4 regions of the Bacillus pretiosus genome follow, and region 4 is predicted to be linked to each of the others. Evidence: riboswitches for the same ligand, from Rfam matches in the RefSeq annotation. Region 4 holds a riboswitch; each other region holds the start of a gene.

Evidence for each region. Region 4 has a riboswitch for S-adenosylmethionine ahead of ACU8YW_RS01070 (ABC transporter permease). Riboswitches for the same ligand answer to the same signal wherever they lie in the genome.
Region 1: linked by a shared signal. The riboswitch ahead of ACU8YW_RS26770 (bifunctional O-acetylhomoserine aminocarboxypropyltransferase/cysteine synthase) and the one ahead of ACU8YW_RS01070 (ABC transporter permease) in region 4 are both predicted to bind S-adenosylmethionine.
Region 2: linked by a shared signal. The riboswitch ahead of ACU8YW_RS16320 (hypothetical protein) and the one ahead of ACU8YW_RS01070 (ABC transporter permease) in region 4 are both predicted to bind S-adenosylmethionine.
Region 3: linked by a shared signal. The riboswitch ahead of ACU8YW_RS21250 (bifunctional homocysteine S-methyltransferase/methylenetetrahydrofolate reductase) and the one ahead of ACU8YW_RS01070 (ABC transporter permease) in region 4 are both predicted to bind S-adenosylmethionine.

The regions. Positions count from the first base shown of each region.
Region 1 covers NZ_CM129593.1:5,166,393-5,171,790, forward strand. The annotation lists gene ACU8YW_RS26760 (homoserine dehydrogenase) at 1-566, opposite strand, end outside; gene metA (homoserine O-acetyltransferase MetA) at 708-1,613, opposite strand; gene ACU8YW_RS26770 (bifunctional O-acetylhomoserine aminocarboxypropyltransferase/cysteine synthase) at 1,597-2,895, opposite strand; SAM riboswitch class I at 2,988-3,092, opposite strand; gene ACU8YW_RS26775 (chloride channel protein) at 3,407-4,639, shown strand; gene ACU8YW_RS26780 (YjjG family noncanonical pyrimidine nucleotidase) at 4,680-5,375, opposite strand.
Region 2 covers NZ_CM129593.1:3,188,286-3,193,683, forward strand. The annotation lists gene ACU8YW_RS16300 (short-chain fatty acid transporter) at 1-524, shown strand, start outside; gene ACU8YW_RS16305 (group-specific protein) at 565-918, opposite strand; gene ACU8YW_RS16310 (NAD(P)H-dependent oxidoreductase) at 915-1,490, opposite strand; gene ACU8YW_RS16315 (SWIM zinc finger family protein) at 1,514-1,903, opposite strand; gene ACU8YW_RS16320 (hypothetical protein) at 2,157-2,474, opposite strand; SAM riboswitch class I at 2,515-2,613, opposite strand; gene ACU8YW_RS16325 (hypothetical protein) at 2,736-2,927, shown strand; gene ACU8YW_RS16330 (YwiC-like family protein) at 2,960-3,682, opposite strand; gene ACU8YW_RS16335 (ECF transporter S component) at 3,866-4,567, opposite strand; gene ACU8YW_RS16340 (ABC transporter ATP-binding protein) at 4,540-5,398, opposite strand, start outside.
Region 3 covers NZ_CM129593.1:4,127,481-4,132,878, forward strand. The annotation lists gene metH (methionine synthase) at 1-58, opposite strand, end outside; gene ACU8YW_RS21250 (bifunctional homocysteine S-methyltransferase/methylenetetrahydrofolate reductase) at 58-1,890, opposite strand; SAM riboswitch class I at 1,961-2,070, opposite strand; SAM riboswitch class I at 2,275-2,384, shown strand; gene metI (cystathionine gamma-synthase/O-acetylhomoserine thiolyase) at 2,628-3,740, shown strand; gene metC (cystathionine beta-lyase) at 3,737-4,900, shown strand; gene ACU8YW_RS21265 (cysteine hydrolase family protein) at 5,062-5,398, shown strand, end outside.
Region 4 covers NZ_CM129593.1:181,726-187,123, forward strand. The annotation lists gene ACU8YW_RS01050 (multidrug effflux MFS transporter) at 1-1,053, shown strand, start outside; gene ACU8YW_RS01055 (hypothetical protein) at 1,087-1,533, opposite strand; gene ACU8YW_RS01060 (hypothetical protein) at 1,808-2,311, shown strand; gene ACU8YW_RS01065 (DUF3951 domain-containing protein) at 2,330-2,464, opposite strand; SAM riboswitch class I at 2,861-2,966, shown strand; gene ACU8YW_RS01070 (ABC transporter permease) at 3,101-4,018, shown strand; gene ACU8YW_RS01075 (ABC transporter permease) at 4,035-5,039, shown strand; gene ACU8YW_RS01080 (ABC transporter ATP-binding protein) at 4,996-5,398, shown strand, end outside.

The DNA.
Region 1 (5,398 bases), 270 kb from region 4:
GCAAATCCAAGTTGTTGGGCTTCTTTTAACACGTCGTTATATGCTCTCCCTTCATCTGACATTTTCGTCAAAATAAAATTTGTCGTTCCATTTACAATTCCCATTACTTTCGTAATAAGATCTGAAGAAAGTCCTTCTACGATACTTCGTAAAATCGGAATCCCTCCGGCTACACTTGCTTCATAAAACAAATCTGCTTTATTATCTTTTGCTACCGCTAAGAGTTCCGCCCCATGTAACGCCATTAAATCTTTATTGGCAGTCACAACATGCTTCCCGCTCTGTAAGGCTTGCAAAATATATGCTTTTGCATCATCAATGCCACCCATCACTTCGATGACAACGTCAATATTTGGATTATCTAAAATTTCATTTGCATCTTGTGTTAATAGAGTAGAAGGTACCTCTACTTCTCTCTCTTTTTCAATATTTTGTACTAGTACTTTCGTTACTTTTACAGGACAACCTACTTGGTGGATAAGTCGCTCTTGATGATCTGTAATGATACGAACTACACCACTCCCAACTGTCCCAAGACCTAATAAACCAACTTGAATTTCTTTCATAATACTGTCCACCCCTCAAAAATTGTGTTTAGATGAAATTATATGAGTAAAAAATCTGAAAAACAATGTTTTTTGAACATTCGGAAAAATATGAGTTAATCTTTACAAAGAAAACGTTGCCACGTGTTACACAATCTTTTTTTATAATACATAAGGGGTTTCTTGATACACGTAATAATTCAGCCAATTAGAGAATAATAGATTCCCATGGCTTCTCCACCTTACAAGTGGTTTCTCATTTGGATTATTATGCTTAAAATAATTTTTCGGCACATCAATATTTAACCCTTTTTGGCGGTCCCGTTCGTATTCTTGCTTTAACGTATCACAACTATATTCACTATGCCCGAGCGCAAACACTTGCCTTCCTTCTTGCCCAATGACAAGGTGAACACCTGCTTCCTCAGAATTTGCTAATAATGTTAAGTCTGTCACCTTTCTAATATCACTCTCTCGTACTTCTGTATGACGAGAATGCGGGGCAAAAAACAATTCATCAAACCCTTGTAACAATTTCACATGTTGCTCACGAACTTCATGTTCAAATACACCGAACATTTTTTCCTTAAGAGGATACTTTGGAACACCATAATGATGATACAAGCCAGCCTGTGCCCCCCAGCAAATATGAAGCGTAGATGTTACATTCTTTTTTGAATACTCCATAATACGTTTAAGCTCTTCCCAATAATCTACCTCTTCAAAAGAAAGAGTTTCAACTGGTGCTCCTGTAATAATAAGTCCATCAAATTTCTCATTCTCAATATCACGAAATGTTTTATAGAAACTCGTTAAATGGTCCTGCGCTACATTGCGAGACAAATGTGATTCCATATGAAGTAGGTGAACATCTAATTGCAACGGTGTGTTGCCAATTAAACGAAGTAATTGCGCTTCTGTTTCTTGCTTTGTAGGCATTAAATTTAAGATAGCAATTTTCAATGCCCGGATATCTTGTGTTTCTGCTCGCTCCTTCGTCATTACAAAAATATTTTCCTTCTGCAACACTTTGCGAGCTGGTAAATCTCTATCAATTATGATCGGCATGTTCTTTGCCTCCGACTAGCGCTGCTTCTAAATCTGCAATAATATCAGAAACATCTTCTATACCAACCGATAAACGAATTAAATCTGATGTAACTCCAGCTAGACGCTGATCTTCAGCACTTAATTGTCTATGCGTTGTGCTAGCAGGATGTATAACACAAGTTCGTGCATCCGCTACATGCGTTACGAGAGTTGCTAGTTTTACATTTGCGATAAATTCTTTCGCTGCTTCTAATCCGCCCTTAATGCCGAATGTTAAAACACCACTAGCACCTTTTTTCAAATACGTTTGTGCTAACGAGTAATTTTCATTGCTATCTAATCCCGGATAATTCACCCATTCAATACGTTCATGGTTAGCAAGCCACTTAGCAACTGCGAGAGCATTTTCACTATGACGCTCCATTCTTAAATGTAGCGTTTCTAAGCCGATATTGCTAATATACGCATTGAATGGGCTCATACAGTTTCCATAGTCTCTTAATAATTGAACACGTGCCTTCACAATATACGCTGCTGCACCAAAATTTTGAACGTAACTTACGCCGTGATAACTTGGATCCGGTTCAACAAGTTCAGGATATTTCCCATTTGTCCAATCAAAGTTCCCTCCGTCAATGACAATGCCGCCTAAAGAGCTTGCATGACCATCAATATATTTCGTCGTAGAATGAACGATAATATTTGCTCCGTGCTCAAATGCTTGGCATAAATAAGGAGTTGCTAATGTATTATCCACGATAAAAGGTACTTCTAACTCTTTCGCTGCATCTGAAAATTCTTTGAAATTTAAAACGTTCATCGCTGGATTTCCTAACGACTCTGCATAAACAAGTTTCGTCTTATCATTAGCAAGGGCCACAATTTCATCAGCACTTAAATTCGGATTAAAGAACGTAACGTCAATACCAAGCTTACGCAAACTCACTCCAAATAAATTAAACGTTCCACCATAAACTGTGGAAGAACAAAGCAAGTGGTCTCCGCTACTACAAATATTTAAAACAGCAAGCATAATAGCAGCCTGCCCAGAAGCCGTTGCAACAGCTCCTACACCACCCTCTAAATCCGCTAACTTTTGCTCAAATGCAGCTAAAGTAGGATTTCCAATACGCGTATATATATATCCTTCTGCCTCTAAATTAAATAGCGCTGCTAAATCATCTGAAGTATCGTATTTATACGTTGTACTTTGATAAAGTGGCAAAACACGCGGTTCACCATTCTTTGGTGTATAGCCACCTTGCACACAAATTGTTCCTTTTCCCCATGATTCTCCCATCTCTCATTCTCCTTTCTTTTATACAAAATAAAAAACTGCTCCTTTCCTGAAAACAAGAAAGGAGCAGTTTGAAAACACGCTCTAAAGGCTCTTTCTTATCTTTCAGGATTATTACCTGCAGGATTTGGCACAATTCCGTTATACGGCTGTTGCCAAGGTTTCATCGGGCCTGTCCCTCCACCTTTTCTTGATAAGACTATGCAATTACCGTTGATTTTATAGCAATAATTTCCTAATGTCAATCGGTTTTTCTGAATGTTCTAAATTAAATACAAAGAATTTGACATGCATAACAAAAGAAATATATTCCATATCCATTTGAAAAAGACCTTTTAAAACCCACGATTACTATATAAAATTAAGTAAGTAGTTTAACTGTATACATTTCAAATTCTCACGAGACCTCAATATATTGAATAAGCCCACCTCTCAAAAAGATACTATACATATTCCTTTCACAGTAGCATATTTAATCCTTTCGACATTAAAACTTACATAACGGAGGTATAACATGACAAACACAAAGGACATGCACTATATACTCGTCCTATACGGCATTCTTTTAGGCTCTATAGTAGGAGCTACAGTCTGGCTATTTTTAGTTACAATAAATATCGGCATTCACTTTATTTGGGGATACTTACCTACTATTTTCTCTTCTCCCCCGTATTACACTATTTGTGTAACAACTATCGGTGGTATTCTCGTTGGTTTAACCCAAAAATACTTCGGCATATATCCACGTCTTATGCCGGAAGTGATGGGTGAATATAAAAAAACTGGTAGAATTGAATACCGTTTTGTACATAAAGCTACTTTAACTGCGATTATCGTTTTAATATTTGGAGCTAGCTTAGGTCCCGAAGCAGCACTTGTTGGAATTATCGGTGGACTTTGTACATGGGTAGGGGATCGCTTTACATTTGCCTTAAAAGGAATGAATGAACTAACAGAGGTTGGAATTGGCGCTACTTTAAGTGTAATTTTTAACGCGCCATTATTCGGTTATTTAGCTCCAAATGAAAATGAGGGTGAGCAAATTAACGAATTTTCTAAAGGAAAAAAAGCAATTGTATATTTAGCTACCACTTTCGCTGGCTTTTCCGTTTATTTATTACTTAGTAAATTCGATAATCGCGGATCCTTTATCGTTGATTTTGGGGAAGGTTCCCTTTCTCTTAATGAATGGATCGCCTTTCTACCACTTGCTAGTATTGGTGCTATAGTTGGTTTCTTTTATTTCAAATTTGAATTCACATTAGAGAAATTAATCCATCCCTTCAGGGAATACAAACTATCACTTGGAATTATCGGTGGTATTTTATTAGGAATTACAGGAACTTTTCTCCCGTACACGTTATTCTCAGGAGAACACCAATTAAAAGATTTAGTCGTTGAATGGAGTCATTTATCTTTCTGGGTACTACTTCTTTCAGGTGTTTTAAAATTATGTATTACTGCCGTTTGTTTAAATACAGGTTGGCGCGGTGGACATATTTTCCCAATTATATTTGCTGGATCTAGTATCGGATATGCTATAGCTTCCATTATCCCGATAGATCCAATCGCTTCGGTAGCCATCGTCACGACAGCAATTTCAAGCTATGCATTAAGAAAACCAATTGCTATAACATTACTATTACTCATGTTTTTCCCGCTCAATTTACTATTACCGATGCTTGGAGCGGCAGCGATTGGTAATGCATTTCCACTTCCTAAAAATAACGAAGCTACAAACGAATAAAAATAGGCAGTAGGGACAAAAGTTCCACTGCCTATTTTTATTACACACGTTGCTTCAATAACGCGTATAACTCTTCAAAATTTTGTACTTCATATGTTGGCACAATCTCGCTATTATTTGATTTCTTTTCTGGATTAAACCAACAAGTATCAATTCCCGCTACATATCCACCTTTCATATCAGCACTTAACGAATCCCCAATAATGAGCCCTTCTTCAGGGGGAAAATTAGGAATTCGTTCAAAAACATAATCAAAATACTCTTTCATCGGCTTTTGGAATCCCGTATCTTCAGAAATGAAAATATCTTTAAACAAGGCATGTAATCCTGCATTACGTAAACGCTTATCTTGCGTCTTAGAAATACCGTTTGTCACTATATATAAATCGTACTCACTTTGAATTTGACTTATAAATTCAAACGCACCTTGCATAAGTTGGTTTCCTTCTTCTAAGTAGCTACGATAATTATTTTCGAATAATACTCCATCTACTTCTTCCCCGTACTCTTTAAACAAAATTGAAAACCGCGTATTTACAACTTCATCACGGTTCATTTCACCTTCCTCAAAAGCATCCCAAAGACTTTTATTAATTTTTTTATAGTGCCCTTCAACCTCGCTAGTTAGAGGAATCCCTTTCTCTTCAAACAGCATACGTAACGCCATTTTCTCCGCCTTCTGAAAATCTAACAATGTATCATCTACATCAAATAGCAATGTTTTATATTTTTTCATAAGCCCTTCACACTCTCTTTTCT
Region 2 (5,398 bases), 2.3 Mb from region 4:
ACATCGTTATTTTTATGTTATTAATTGCTGGACTTATTTTCCACCGTACTCCGATTCAATATATTCGCGCTTTTTCAGACTCTACGAAAAGTGCTTCTGGCATTTTACTTCAATTTCCGTTTTACGCAGGAATTATGGGGATGATGATTGGAGCGAATAGTGAAGGACTTTCACTTGGAGGGGCTATTTCGAATTACTTTATTAGCATTTCAAACGAAACGACTTTCCCGCTCTTTACTTTTTTAAGTGCTGGAATCGTTAATATTTTCGTTCCATCTGGTGGGGGGCAATGGGCTGTGCAAGCACCAATTATGATTCCAGCTGGCGCTGAACTTGGTGTACCTGCCGCAAAAACAGCAATGGCAATTGCGTGGGGCGATGCTTGGACGAATTTGATTCAACCATTCTGGGCATTACCGGCATTAGCGATAGCTGGTTTAGGTGCTCGTGATATTATGGGATTTTGCGTTGTTAACTTACTATATGCAGGATTTATCATTAGTCTATGTTTCTTATTTATTTAAACGAAAAGCTAGTTTTATACTAGCTTTTTTATATAATAAATCACTTATTTCCCACGCAATTTATCACGATCTTCCACTCTATATCCGTAAGCTGTAATGCCTCAAATGCAAAAAAATCTTCACATACTTTTTCAATCAGATGTGGATTTTCCCTCAAGAAATTCCACTGTAACGCTTTAGGAAGAAAATACGTTTCATACTCTTTACTTCCTCTTACTACCTCATCCACTTCTCTTTCACAAATTCCTCTTATTAAATAATCATTTCTTAATTGAATCTGTATTTGTTGAAACGTTTCACTACATTTCTTCAATTGGATTAAGCAATTAATATATGTACGAAAAAGTTCGTTATCATACTGACAACAATTTATAATACGTTCCATTTCATTCATAACGTACGAGCCTTTTCTTCTATTTGTAATAACCACTTTTCCCGCTTCTCTCGTTTACTCGTTTTCACAGATTGAAAAAAAGATCGTTTTACATCGCGAATGCCGCAAAAACGTAAAACACCTCTCTTCATCATAATCCAATCTGCTGATCGATATAGTAGTGCGACGTACCATAACGGTGAGTCTAACGTATTAATTACCCATGCCTTCTTACCTTTCAATAAGCCTTTCGGCAGGGCACCTTCATATTTATAAGCAAAACCAGCTACGAAAATGCGATCAATAAACCCTTTTAAAATAGCTGGCATCCCCCACCACCATATTGGATAAATGAAGAGAAGAGTATCCGCTTCTTCCACTAACGTTCTGTACCGAGCTGTCTCTTCTTCATTTACTAAATCACGTCTTTTCTTCTCCTCATTAAATACAAGGACGGGATCAAATTGTTCCTTATATAAATCAAGTACCGTAACCGAATGATTTGTTTCTTGTAATCCTTTTTGCACATGCTTTAATATCCCCGCATTAAAACTGGAAGGACTAGGATGAGCGTATACAATTAGTACATTCACTACATAACAACTCCCTCTATAAGTTAAAGTTTCCCCTTCTTTAACATCTTCTCTACAATTTGCACGTTTTTCGAACTTTGTAATAAACGATTTAATAATGTAAGTAACTCTTCCTTTTCTAAATCTTTCAGTTTCTCTTTCACCGTACTCTCACCAGCACTTTGAATATCATAAACAACTGCCGCCATATGCTTACAATAATTCTCATATGGACACTCGCAGCTACTTTCTGTAAAATTTTCAAGATCAATCATTACTTCATAGTTTCCTGCATTTCCAGTAACAAAAGCAAATATTTTCTTTTCTTGTATTTCAACATCTTCTACATGTCCTTCTTCATAATATTCATAACCTTTATCCATAATGTACTTAGGAATCCATTTCGTTATATCATTTAGTAAGTAAGCGTACATAACAACACCTCTTCCTTTAATTCCCTTTTGACTTCCAAAACCCTGCATGTTATTCTAATAACTGTCAAATAGCAAGTCTATATGACAAAACGACTGACACCTATTCGGCGGAGGTGTCTCTTTTCATTTGCAGCCGATATGAAGTGCCTCTTTCAGGCACATTCAATCTTTGACACTACACACTCAACACCATTCCCTTGTATCAGGCTGCTTAAGCAGTCTTTTACGCTACATACTCCAAAAAAAAGAGAGCTTAGCTCCCTTTTCCCGCCTTATAAAATACCCCTTTTTCAGTATAGAGATATTCATCAGCTAATGTAATTTTCCCATCCAGTTTCAGTTCATCTAATAGTCTTGATAAATAAAATTGATGTAACATCTTTTTCGTGAATTTTCCTTCATGATGCGAAACGATATGTTCTTGAATATCTAACAATGATATTGGCTTATCTTGCTCTATCATATATTCATAAACTGTACTACGCAGTTTTACGTATTTTTCGAGTGTCACAGTACTTCGCAACCCCTTTCTTCTTAATATAAATTTTCGTAATCGGTTTTTTTGCAACAAAAAAACCTCTCCGATAAGAAGAAGTTACGTATATATCTTCGTCTTATCTCCCAGAACAAATATGTTCTGCTGGAATTAGCACCTGCATCGCGGTTGCTGGGTTTCATCGGGCCAGTCCCTCCACCTCTCTGGATAAGAAAATATTCACTTAATTCTTACTATACGTAATTTCATTCTAATTGTCAAACAAATATAACAAATTATATTTTGTTCCTTACTGTTCATACTATACATATATGAATATGCAAGGAGGATTATGAAATGCACGAAAATGCTCGCGGATATGTCCAAAATTCTTTTCAATCATTACAAGAAGCAAAACATTGTTTAGAAGAAGCGCTACAGACTGTTGAAAAAGATTTTAATCGCGCTCGTATTGAACAATCACTTTATGCGATCGAACAAGCTATTCAACGCTGTGATTACACGGTTCATATTTTAGAACAAGATTGAAAAAACTTCCCATCATAAGGTGGGAAGTTTTTTCAAATGGCATACTTCATAATTATTACCGTTATAATTAAAAAATATACAGAATTAGCAATTTCTAAAACCCCTACTTTTATAATAGAAATTTTTTTGCCATATAACATAATTGCTCGAATGACACTCGGTATAAAAATAAGAGAACACCACGGATTGATAGCAAAGACAATGACTGTTAATACAATATGATACCCCCATGATATAAGACGATACTTCGGGTTATTTTTCTCGCGAATCATCGTTTTTACATAAAATGTACTTCCTAAAAAATATAAAAATGAAATAAGCGCAATAAATAATGCTGTTTTATCTATAAGTTTCATTGAAAAATAATAACTAACTAAACCACCAATACAGAAAACAATAATCGCACTAATGTCATTTAGTAACGCTCTTTCATTCTTTTGACGAGCGTAATACATATTTACTATAAATAACGGAATCATTACTGCTATGAATAAAAGAATGCGCCATTCATATAATAGAGAGATCATCCCAAATACGAAAGCGATGATAAAATATACAATTGCAGCATGTAAAAACTCTTTTTTTCGTTTTTGCTTTATGTACGTAAGAAATGGATACGTAGCTAAATAGATAAAGAACCAAGCTAAAAACAATGGAATATGATACATAGTAGGTTTCCCAAGCATGACACTTAATAGAAATGGTATAACGAGCATGGCCCATGCACCGTGTTGCTTCGGAATAACTAACTTCATTAACTATACACCTCCCTTTTGAAAGCAGTTCTCACCTACTATTATACAAATAATTTTATATAGTAACGTATATATATTGGACTATTTCTTGACATTAAAAAATGCTCCTTACAATGTGTAAGAAGCATGAAAGAGGCAAACGAATATGTAAGTCGCGACCCTACCTTATATGAGTATGCTTTTCTATGCCATGTTATGCTTATCTAATATGCCGTATTTCTTTTTAAATCTCGTAAGAATCATAATCCAAGACGTACTAAATAGTAGTAAGAAAATAACATTCGAAATTGCATGACTCAAATCGAAATAAAAACTTGCAATATAATACGAAACGACTGCTTCCCACGTTGCCTCACGTATGAAACCGAGAAGCCCCCATAAGTTCATAATCCAGCCAAATAAAAATCCAACAAACAATCCGTATAGAAGCCTTCCCCACAGCTTTTTCATTAAAAATGTATTACGTAATAATCCAGCTATAAAACCAATCATGCCCCAAGAAAACATTTGCCACGGCGTCCACGGACCTTGTCCTAAAAAGATGTTAGATACGATAGCCGCTGTTGCACCGATCATAAAACCAGTTTCACTCCCAAACACAATTGCAGAAACGATAATGACAAATGAAGTCGGTTGTACACTTGGTAAAATAGAAAATGGTACACGGCTAACTGCTGCAATTGCCGCTAACACAGCAACGAGCACAATTTCACGTGAAACAAAAGCCTTTCTTTCAAAACGGATATAAAACGGTAACATAATAACAACTAATAAAAACAAACTACTTAACATGTAATAACCATCCATGATAAGTGTAGTAAAGAGTAGTGTGCCTATTATTACTGCAAAAATACATATTATGAATGCAACATATCGTTTGGACACGCTTCGTACACATCCTCCCACGTTAATGCATATGGTAACTCTTTTCGAATAAATCGATTAATAGAGGTTGTATAAAAGAAGTTGCCACTAAAAAATTCTTTCGGTGTGTCATTCATAATGACTGCTCCGTCAAATAACATCATACATTGATCAACGTATTTCGCTGCAAACTCAATATCATGCGTTGCCATTACAATTGTTGTACCTTCTTTTTGCAGCTTTCTAAATAGCTCTCCTACTCTTTCTTTTTTCCACGGATCTAATCCCTTTGTCGGTTCATCAAGTAACAATAAAGTCGGCTTTGATAATAACGTTGTACATAACGCAAGTAGTTGTTGCTCTCCCCCGCTACAATCATGCGGATGGCGTTCTTTAAGCGAATACAACCAAAACTTCTTCAACATATCTTCTGCTATTTCTTTTCCTTGTTTTCCGTATAACTCTCGTGCACGTTCATACACTTCTTCCCACACTGTATCAAATGTAAAATGATAATACGGATGCTGCGATACATACCCGATCCTTTTAAATCGTTCTTTCGAATCAATTTTATGTATCACTTTCCCATTCCACTTTACTTTCCCTCTTCTCGCTTTTTGTAATCCAGCTAAAATCGTTAACAGTGTAGACTTACCTGTACCATTTTTTCCAACGAGAGCTACCCATTTTCCTTTTTCAATCGATACGGTTAAGTCTCGTAAAATAAGTGGACTATTTTTTTCATATTGGAACGAAATATGCTCTGCACTTAAAATGACTTCTCGCTTTTCACTTTGTGCTATTGGCTCATTCACATATGATATCGCTGAAAAATGATTCAGTTTCATTTGC
Region 3 (5,398 bases), 1.3 Mb from region 4:
CCATTGCACCATCTAATATTAAGATGTTATTTTGTAATTTTTCTTCTATACATTTCATCAATTAATACCTTCTTTCACTTCTTGCTTTTCTCTCACATATTTAACAAGATGTTCTGTAATTTCATATTTTAGAAATGGTGTAATAAGATAAATGCCGTTAAAATATTTCATCGCCGCATCGATCAATTCTTGTGAAATGCGAATCCCTTCTTCAATTGCTGCCTCTTTCGTTTCATGTCCATCCATTCTCTCCCTTATTTCTTCAGGTAGAGTAATACCCGGTACCTCAAAATGAAGGAAATCTGCATTCCTTTTACTTATTAATGGCATAATCCCAATAAAAATAGGTTGTTCCAAATGCTTTGTCGCTTCATACACTTCTTCAATTAACGCGATATCATAAATTGGCTGAGTTAAGAAATATTCCGCTCCAGCATCTATTTTCCGTTCCATTCGCTTAACCGCTGCTTTTAAATGTCTTACATGCGGATTAAACGCACCTCCCACTGAAAACCTTGTTGCTGGACCAATTGATTTCCCTAAAATCGAGCGCCCGTCGTTCATTTCTTTAATCATTTTAATGAGCTCAATAGAGGACAAATCATATACAGAAGTGGCACCTGGAAAATCACCAACGCGTGCTGGATCCCCAGTTAAAGCTAACACCTCTTCCATACCTAACGCTGATAGGCCTAGTAAATGAGATTGTAGTCCGATGACGTTATGGTCTCTACACGTTAAGTGCGTCAATACCGGAATATCGTGCTTCGTTAATAATGCCCCCATTGCCATATTCGAGATGCGAGGCGATGCTAATGAATTATCTGCTAGAGTAATAGCATCTGCCCCAGCTCTTTTCAATGCTCTTGCGCCTTCAAAAAATCGCTGCGTATCTAACGTTTTCGGTGGATCTAATTCCACTACTACTGTCGTTTGTTTTTTTGCTTTCTCTGCTAATGTGACATGAGCTTTTGAACGTTTCTCGTGTGTATGAACTACTTTCGGTCTTTGAATCGTATCCTTTTCTATTACAGGTGTAACATTTGCAATTGCACGTTTCATACTTTCAATATGTTCTGGAGTCGTGCCACAACAACCACCTAATAACCGAATACCTTGCTCAATAAATTTCGGTGTCATCGCTTCGAAATAAGCTGGACTTCCCTCATATACGTAACGTCCCTCCACATAATTTGGGAGACCTGCATTCGGATATGCTGACAAGTAGCCATTTTGCGGAATCGATATCATTTTAAAAGCTTCCGTCATGTGAAGTGGCCCTAGTTGACAGTTCAATCCAACGACATTTGCACCGTAATCTAAAAGCTGTTTTAATATTTCATTTACATCATTTCCATTTTGAGTTGTACCTGCCTCATGCAATGCTAATTGAGCTACAATTGGAATATTCGTTTGTTTTCGTAACACCTGAACAGCATGAAGTAATTCAAACTCATCATAGAAAGTTTCTAATAGCAGTCCATCAACCTGTTCTTCTAGTAATGCACTTGCCTGTTCCAGTAACATAAATTCTCTTTCCATATCAGTTGTCGTAACAGCTCCGATATGTTTCATACCACCAATTGTTCCTAAAATTGCATTTCTGTCTGTAACAGATGCTTTCGCCAGTTTTACTGCGGCTCTATTAATTTCAGTAACTTGATTTTCTAAACCATAAATACGTAATTTCGCTTCATTTGCTCCGTACGTATTTGTTTGAATCACATCAGCCCCAGCAGCTACATATTGCTTATGAATCGATATAATTAAATCTGGATCAGATATATTCAATTCTTCAAAACTACTTTGCAAACCATGTGAATGTAATAACGTCCCAACCGCACCATCACCTATTACAATTCCTTTTGATAATAAATCTAGTAATTTCACAAATCTCCCTCATTTCTATCAATATAAAAACCCCCTCTTCACTTTGAAGAGGGGGACATAATTGTTCCTCCTCTTATTATGCAAAACATTCGTTTTGCAGGTATTAGCACCGTTTCAAACATTTCGTTTGAAGGTTGCTGGGTTTCACAGGGCCTTTCCCTCCACCGCTCTCAATAAGAGTTTGTCTTTATTATTTTATTTATGTAGCTAAAAGGAAATACGTTCCCCTTTTAACAATGTTTGTTAATTTTTTAATAAATTTAGCATGCACAAATGCAAAAGTCAATGACACTTGCGGAAAAATAAAAATTATTTAAAATAAAGTTGCAATTCAATTATCTTTTGTTGTAAAGTTAAAAACATAATAAAAATTTCATACGAACATTCTTATCTAGAGAGGTAGAGGGACTGGCCCTATGACGCCTCAGCAACCATTAACATTTGTTAATAAGGTGCTAATTCCAGCAAATTGTGAAAGATTTGACAGATGAGAAGAAGACTCTATTCAAACCGAAAGCCTTCTTCTTTAGAAGGCTTTTTTTATTTTACCCCGCTATTTGAGGGCAGTAAGATTCCCAACTCAAAATTCAGCTGGAACAAAGAAGTTAGGTGGGAATCAACTGCCCGTAAAAGCCCGATTGGTGAGGGCTGATAATCAGTGGGGGATGCCCCCCTCACTTATTAAAGTTTCACTTTACATTCACTTAATTGTTAATTTAAAAAGGAGGAATTTTCACATGTCAACTATTGAAACAAAACTAGCACAAATCGGAAACCGGAGCGAAACTACAACAGGAACTGTTAACCCACCTGTTTATTTTTCAACTGCTTATCGTCATGAAGGAATTGGTAACTCTACTGGCTTTGACTATTCACGAACTGGCAATCCAACTCGTGGTCTTTTAGAGCAGGCAATCGCAGACTTAGAATATGGTGAACAAGGTTATGCCTGTAGTTCAGGGATGGCAGCTGTTCTCCTCGTCCTCTCCCTATTCCGTTCTGGAGACGAACTTATTGTATCCGAAGATTTATACGGGGGCACTTATCGATTATTTTCTGAGCACGAAAAAAAGTGGAATGTTCGATGTAGATACGTAAATACACAATCTATTAAACAAATTGAGCAAGCTATCACAACTGAAACGAAAGCTATTTTCATAGAAACTCCAACTAATCCGTTAATGCAAGTTACTGATATTGCCGCTGTCGCAACTGTAGCGAAAAGACACGGACTACTTCTTATTGTAGACAACACATTCTATACGCCTTATATACAGCAGCCATTAACAGAAGGTGCCAACATTGTACTTCATAGCGCAACGAAATATTTAGGGGGACATAACGATGTCCTAAGCGGACTTGTCGTTGCAAAAGGAAAGGAACTTTGTGAGGAAATCGCTCATTATCATAATGCCTCTGGTGCGGTCTTAAGTCCATTTGACTCATGGCTATTAATTCGTGGTATGAAAACGTTAGCGCTTCGCATGAGACAACATGAAGAAAATGCAAAAGCAGTTGTTGCTTATTTAAATGATGAAGACGGGGTGACAGATGTATTTTATCCTGGAAGAGGTGGCATGATCTCATTTCGTCTGAAAGATGAAACATGGATTAATCCATTCTTACAATCTTTATCCTTAATTACATTTGCTGAAAGTCTTGGTGGTGTTGAAAGTTTAATGACGTATCCAGCAACGCAAACACACGCTGATATTCCTGAAGAAATCAGAACAGCAAACGGTGTATGTAATCGTCTTCTGCGATTTTCCGTTGGCATTGAAAATAGTAACGATTTAATTCAAGACTTAAAGCAAGCCATTAAACTTGTAAAAGAAGGTGTAAGAATATGAGTTATTCTATAGATACACTCTTACTGCACAACCAATATAAACATGACTCACAAACAGGAGCTGTTAACGTTCCCATCTATAATACATCAACATTCCACCAGTTTGATGTAGATACGTTCGGAAAATATGACTATAGTCGCTCTGGTAATCCAACTCGTGAAGCTCTTGAAGATATCATTGCTTTATTAGAAGGAGGAACAAAGGGATTTGCCTTCGCATCAGGAATTGCAGCGATTTCTACTGCATTCCTCCTTCTTTCACAAGGCGATCACGTACTCATTTCAGAAGACGTATATGGAGGAACTTACCGAATTATAACTGAAGTGCTCTCCCGTTACGGTGTGTCACATACATTTGTTGATATGACAAATGTAGAAGAAATAAAGCAAAACATTAAGCCAAACACAAAACTCTTTTATGTGGAAACACCCTCTAATCCACTTTTAAAAGTGACAGATATTTGTGCTGTTTCTAAACTTGCAAAATCTATTGACGCCCTTACTTTTGTTGATAATACATTTTTGACACCACTATTCCAGAAACCACTTGATCTTGGTGCCGATGTCGTTCTTCATAGTGCCACAAAATTCATTGCCGGTCATAGTGATGTTACTGCCGGATTAGCGGTTGTAAAAGATGCCGAACTCGCTCAAAAACTTGGATTTTTACAAAATGCATTCGGCGCTATTTTAGGTCCTCAAGATTGTTCTCTAGTACTTCGCGGTCTAAAAACATTGCATGTACGTCTTGAGCATTCAGCTGCAAACGCCAATAAAATTGCACATTATTTACAAGAGCACACTAAAGTTAAAAATGTCTATTATCCTGGCTTACAAACACATCTTGGATTTGATATTCAACAATCTCAAGCTACATCAGCCGGAGCTGTCCTATCTTTCACTTTACAATCAGAAGACGCACTCCGCCAATTTTTATCAAAAGTAAAATTACCTGTCTTTGCAGTGAGTTTAGGAGCTGTCGAATCGATTCTTTCCTACCCAGCTAAAATGTCACATGCAGCACTGTCGCAAGAAGCTCGTGATGAAAGAGGGATTTCTAATTCATTACTTCGGTTATCTGTCGGCCTTGAAAATGTTGACGATTTAATATCCGATTTTGAAAATGCCCTTTCTTATGTAGAAGAACCTGTCAATGCATAGAACGAACAGAAGATATGAAATTAATTTTTCATATCTTCTGTTTTATGCCATTAAGTATATTTTTTACTTTTCGTATAGTTCATAAAAAAACGAAAGAGCACCATCTATTTCTAAATAATGAATTAATTGATATATTAAGAAGTAAAAAAGGGGCAAAAATAATGGATACTTGTGCAGATGTTTTAATCGTTATCGATTTACAAAATGGAGTATGTTATAGCGAAGAGCATTTATTCGATTTACAAAATTTACTTACAAAAGTAAATAAAAGAATTTCTTCATACAGAAAATCAAATAAACCAATCATTTTTATTCAACATTGTGATGATGATTTAGTACCCGAAAAAGAACTTTGGGCTATTCATGCTGATCTAGATGTTCAGGAACAAGATTTTTTTGTAAGAAAAACACATGCCAATTCATTTTATAAAACAAACTTGAAAGAGATTTTAGAACAATTATCTGTACACCGTATTGAATTTTGTGGTGCCCAAACAG
Region 4 (5,398 bases):
TCAGTAGGACAATTATTTGTTGGTTCAATTAGTGACATTTACGGAAGGCGCAAACCTCTTATTATCGCTCTTATTATTTATGTTGCTTCTTCTTTACTTTGTGCTATTGCACCATCTATTTGGAGTTTAGTGTTATTGCGCTTCTTACAAGGGGCTTCAGGATCGGCCGGGATTGTTATATCACGTGCAATGGTACGTGACATGTATTCAGGTTCTGAAATGACGAAGTTTTTCTCACTGCTCATGTTAGTAAACGGAGCAGCGCCTATTTTGGCACCGATTATAGGGGGACAATTACTACAGTTCACAACATGGCGCGGTGTCTTCATCGTTCTCGGAGCAATTAGTGTATTCATGTTAATATCAGCTACTTTCGTATTACGTGAAACATTACCTCCTGAAGAAAGAGAAACAGGTGGTTTGTCAGGGACATTGGCGACGTATGGAAAACTGTTAAAAGATCGTTTGTTTATGGGATATGCATTATCACAAGGGCTAGTAACGGCGGCAATGTTTGCTTACATTTCGGGCTCACCATTTGTGTTGCAGAACATATACGGAGCATCACCACAGCAATTTAGCTTATTCTTTGCGATTAACGGTATCGGTATTATTATTGCTAGTCAGGTTACGGGCCGTTTAGCAGGGAAAGTGAATGAGAAAACGTTATTCGTTTCCGGTATTATTATTGCAGCCGTTGGTGGTTTATCTTTACTACTGACAATCTTACTAGGAATAGGTTTAATTGGTGTTTTATGCTCGTTATTCCTTGTCGTATCAAGTGTCGGGGTTGTATCAACAACTGGGTTCTCATTAGCGATGAGAAATCAGAAACAAGCTGCAGGAACAGCGTCGGCTTTATTAGGTTTATTACAATTTATTTCAGGAGCACTTGTTGCACCGTTAGTAGGTATTGGTGGAAGCAACACCGCATTACCGATGGGGGTTGTAATAGCTCTTTGTGAAATTGGTGCTGTATTATGTTATCTATTTATGGCCAGAAGAAGTGAAAAGCAGTTTGAACTACAACAAAGACAAAATTTAGAGGCTTAACAAAAAAGAACTGATTCAAAGGGAATATTTGAATCAGTTCTTTTTTTCATTTCTTTGAAATACCTCATACATATTATTCATGATCGTATCATATAAAACAGCAAGTTTATCCCACACCCAGCGATTACTATCGACTTCTTTTTCCCCGCAGTCGATAATATCGGTATGGTCGGTAATTTTATACGCTTTTTTAACGATAATAGGAGCAATTTTCGGTATACGTGGGATTTCTTTTAAGATATCTGCGAAGTTTCCAATGTAGACATGACCGATGATTTCGATTGTTAATGATTTATCTGATATATTTAGCACGGTATGAAATTGATTTGTATGTTGTTGTTTTAAATATTGGGCTAACTTAAATGGAGCATGTTTCTTTTTTAATACGCGGCGAAGGCTCTCTGTATTTTCGATATGAAGTGATTTTTCACGAATAAGGACACGAATATCTTCTCCCATAAAAGGCATTGTGTTGTACATAGATGATTCTCCTTAAAAACTTACATATGTTTGCGTTATGCATATGTAAGTCTAGCATGGTTTGTTCTTTATGTGTGCTTACAGTTTTGTAAGGTGATGTAGTAAAGCAGTGCAAAAGTTATTTGCATAAAGTGACGATACTGTGACAAAAATGTAGGCATGTATATTAAGGTAGCGTCTTAAGTGTAAAAAGTAGGATGTTCTCGGTATAATAACAAGTGGAGATAAAAGAAACTATAATGAGTAGTAGCTGTAGATAAAAGGAGAAGAAGAGATGAAGAAGGTTTTGGGTATTGCTGTAATGGGAAGTATGATCCTTCTAGCAGGATGTAATGGAAATAAAGATACGAAAGAACCGAAAGAAAAGGTAGAGCAATCTACTGAGCAAACAGAAGAGATGAAAGAATACCGTGCAGTACATGAAAAATACGATATGAAAATGAATAAAGAAATTAATAAAGCACTACAGTTATTTGAAGTGGCAAAAGAAAAGGGCGGTAAGGAAATAACGAATGCTACATATAAAGAAGATGTGCAAAAGGTAACGACTAGCATGTTAGAAGATATTGATAATATACGTAAAGAAATTCGTGTTCCAAAGTCGAAAGAGCAAGAACATGAGGTATACGCTGGTTTCTTGAATGAATCGGAACAAGCAATGAAAAAATTACAGAAGTTAGCTAAAGAAGAAGACTCATCATTGATTCGTGATATAGAAATTAACTTTGCAACAGCATCAACATACTATAAACGTTTTCAAGCAGAAACGAAAAAATAACCTTGCGTACGCGCAAGGTTATTTTTTCTTCTTACCATCTCCGTCTTCATCCTCGGATACTAATACATTTTGTTTTTCGTGAAATTCAGAGATTGTTTGTCTGGTAATATTATCGAATGGAGTATAAAAAGAAGTGATACGTTTCTTTTTAATAAAGAGTTTATCCCGCTATTTGCCGGGCAGTAAGACCCCCACCTCAAAATTCAGTGAAAGCAAAGAAGTTAGGTAGGGGATCCACTGCCCCTAAAAGCCCGATTGGTTCAACTAATAATCAGTGGGGGATGCCCCCACTGATTAAAGTTTCACTTTATAGACCCCGATGATGACAAGTATAACGATTGTTAATGGTAATCCTATAGTAGCAAGAAGCAAGGGATCCATCTTATAACTTCTTTAATATTATTTCTTTTTATTATAAGAGAAAACTGTAATTTCGATAAAAGGATTGAAAACTGATTTTTCTAAATATATCCAATTTGATTGACTTTTCATTTTTTCAGAATTATAATTCAAAATATACAATTTGAACCAAATAATAATATAGCAATTTACTTATCCAGAGAGGTAGAGGGACTGGCCCTATGACACCTCAGCAGCGGGTTCTGTAACAGGAACACCGTGCTAATTCCAGCAAGCAAGTCTTGAAAGATAAGTGATGGGCCTTCGTTTATTAAGCCTTGATCTTATTTCTTAAGATCAAGGCTTTTTGTGTTTTAAGAAGCGGAAAAGTAATAGGAACAAATATGTCAATAAAACAAAGTAAATACATTTGTTTAGGGGGTTATTGAAGTGTATGTTATTAAAAAACTATCGGTTATGGTGTTCACGCTATGGGTCATTACAACAGTAACATTTTTGATTATGCATATCATTCCAGGGGATCCATTTTCATCAGATGCGAAAATCTTTCCTGAAGAAGTGATACAAAACATGAGAGCGAAGTATCACCTTGATGAACCGTTATGGAATCAATATGTTGCTTATTTAGATGGCGTAGTTCATTTTGATTTTGGTGAATCTGTTCAATCCACAGGTCAAGGTGTATCAGAAATTATAACGACAGGATTTGGTCCATCAGCGATTATTGGTTTACAAGCACTTGTTATTTCATTATTAGTCGGAATTGCAGCAGGTACATTTGCAGCTCTATATCATGGGAAAGTAATTGATTATAGTGTGAGCTTACTTGCGATTCTCGGTATTTCTATTCCAAGTTTTATTTTAGCACCACTATTTATACAAGTATTTGCTATACAATTTGAACTTTTACCAGTAGCGTCTTGGGGCACATTCGAACATACGGTATTGCCATCCTTCGCATTAGCGTTAGGACCAATCGCGGTTATTACAAGATTTGTTCGCTCTAATATGATTGAAGTTTTGCAGAGTGATTATATTAAGCTAGCGAGAGCGAAAGGCATACCAATTAAGAAAATCATTATAAGACATGCTCTTCGAAATGCGATTGTTCCGGTACTTACATTTGTTGGACCGTTAATGGCTGGACTTTTAACAGGAACTTTCGTTATTGAAAAAATATTTTCCATTCCTGGTCTAGGAAAATATTTTGTAGATAGCATTTTTAACCGGGATTATCCGGTCATTATGGGAACAACGATTTTCTATAGTGCATTATTAATTTCTTGTATTTTCATTACAGATATTATTCACCGTATTGTGGATCCGCGTATTCGTTCTATTACGTAAGGAGGGGGGCATTTAAATGGGAGCTTATGAAATCAATAAACAGTTATTAACGAATGAGGAGAAAAAAGAATTAACGATAAATAAAGATCAGCAAACGATTAGTCGAAAGAAGGAAGTGTTTCGCAAGTTTATATCAAACCCTATAGCAGTTTTAGGGGCAGTGACGTTATTACTAATTATTATTTTCTCACTGGTTGGCGAAAGTTTAACGGCATTTACTGCGAGTGAACAAGTAAAAGAAGCAACAAACCTCCCACCTAGTAGTGAGCATTGGTTCGGAACAGATGATTTAGGAAGGGACATATGGGCGCGCACCTGGGCTGGAGGGAAAATTTCACTAACAGTTGGATTAGTGGCAGCGGCTCTTGATATAGGAATAGGTGTACTAATCGGGGGCTTTAGTGGATATGTGAGAGGACGTAGTCGCCTTGGAACGTTAATTGATGAGTGGATTGTACGAGGGATTGAAGTGTTATACGGTATCCCATATTTATTAATTGTTATTTTATTATTAATCGTTATGAAACCAGGGCTTTTTACAATTATTATTGCCCTTGCATTAACAGGATGGATTGGCATGGCACGTCTCGTTAGGGCACAAGTATTATCTTTAAAGCAAAGAGAATTTGTTATTGCAGCAGAGCGATTAGGTACATCGCATATGAAGATTATATACGGACACATCATTCCGAATTTAACAGGCATTATTATCGTAAATTTATCATTTACAATTCCAGCAGCTATTTTCTCAGAATCATTTTTAAGCTTTATCGGACTCGGAGTGCAATCACCAGCAGCGAGCTGGGGAACGATGACGAACGATGCACTCGGGACATTACTAAGCGGAGAATGGTGGCAATTATTCTTCCCAGCAATCATGATTGCACTCATTATGTTTGCATTTAATGCAATTGGTGATGGTTTGCAAGATGCAATTGATCCGAAGATTGTAAAACGGAATCGAAAGGAGAAAAAACATGGGACAGCTCTTATCTTTAGAAAACGTAACATTGGTCGTTGAAAAAGAGAGTAGTAAGCAAGCAATTGTGAAGCATGTTTCCTTTTCTATTAATGAAGGTGAAATCGTTGCACTTGTAGGAGAAAGTGGTTCAGGAAAAAGTGTTACAGCACAATCTATTGTCGGATTAAATCAAGAATCTATTCACATTGATGACGGAAGCATCTCTTTCCAATCTCAAAGGTTGACGAATTTACAAGAATCAGAATGGAATCAAATTCGAGGGAAAGATATTTCATTTATCTTTCAAGACCCTCTGTCCTCTTTAAATCCGACGATGAAAGTAGGAAGGCAAATTACAGAAGTGATTTTGCAACATGAGAAAAAATCGAAAAGAGAAGCAAAAGAAATTGCGATTAACT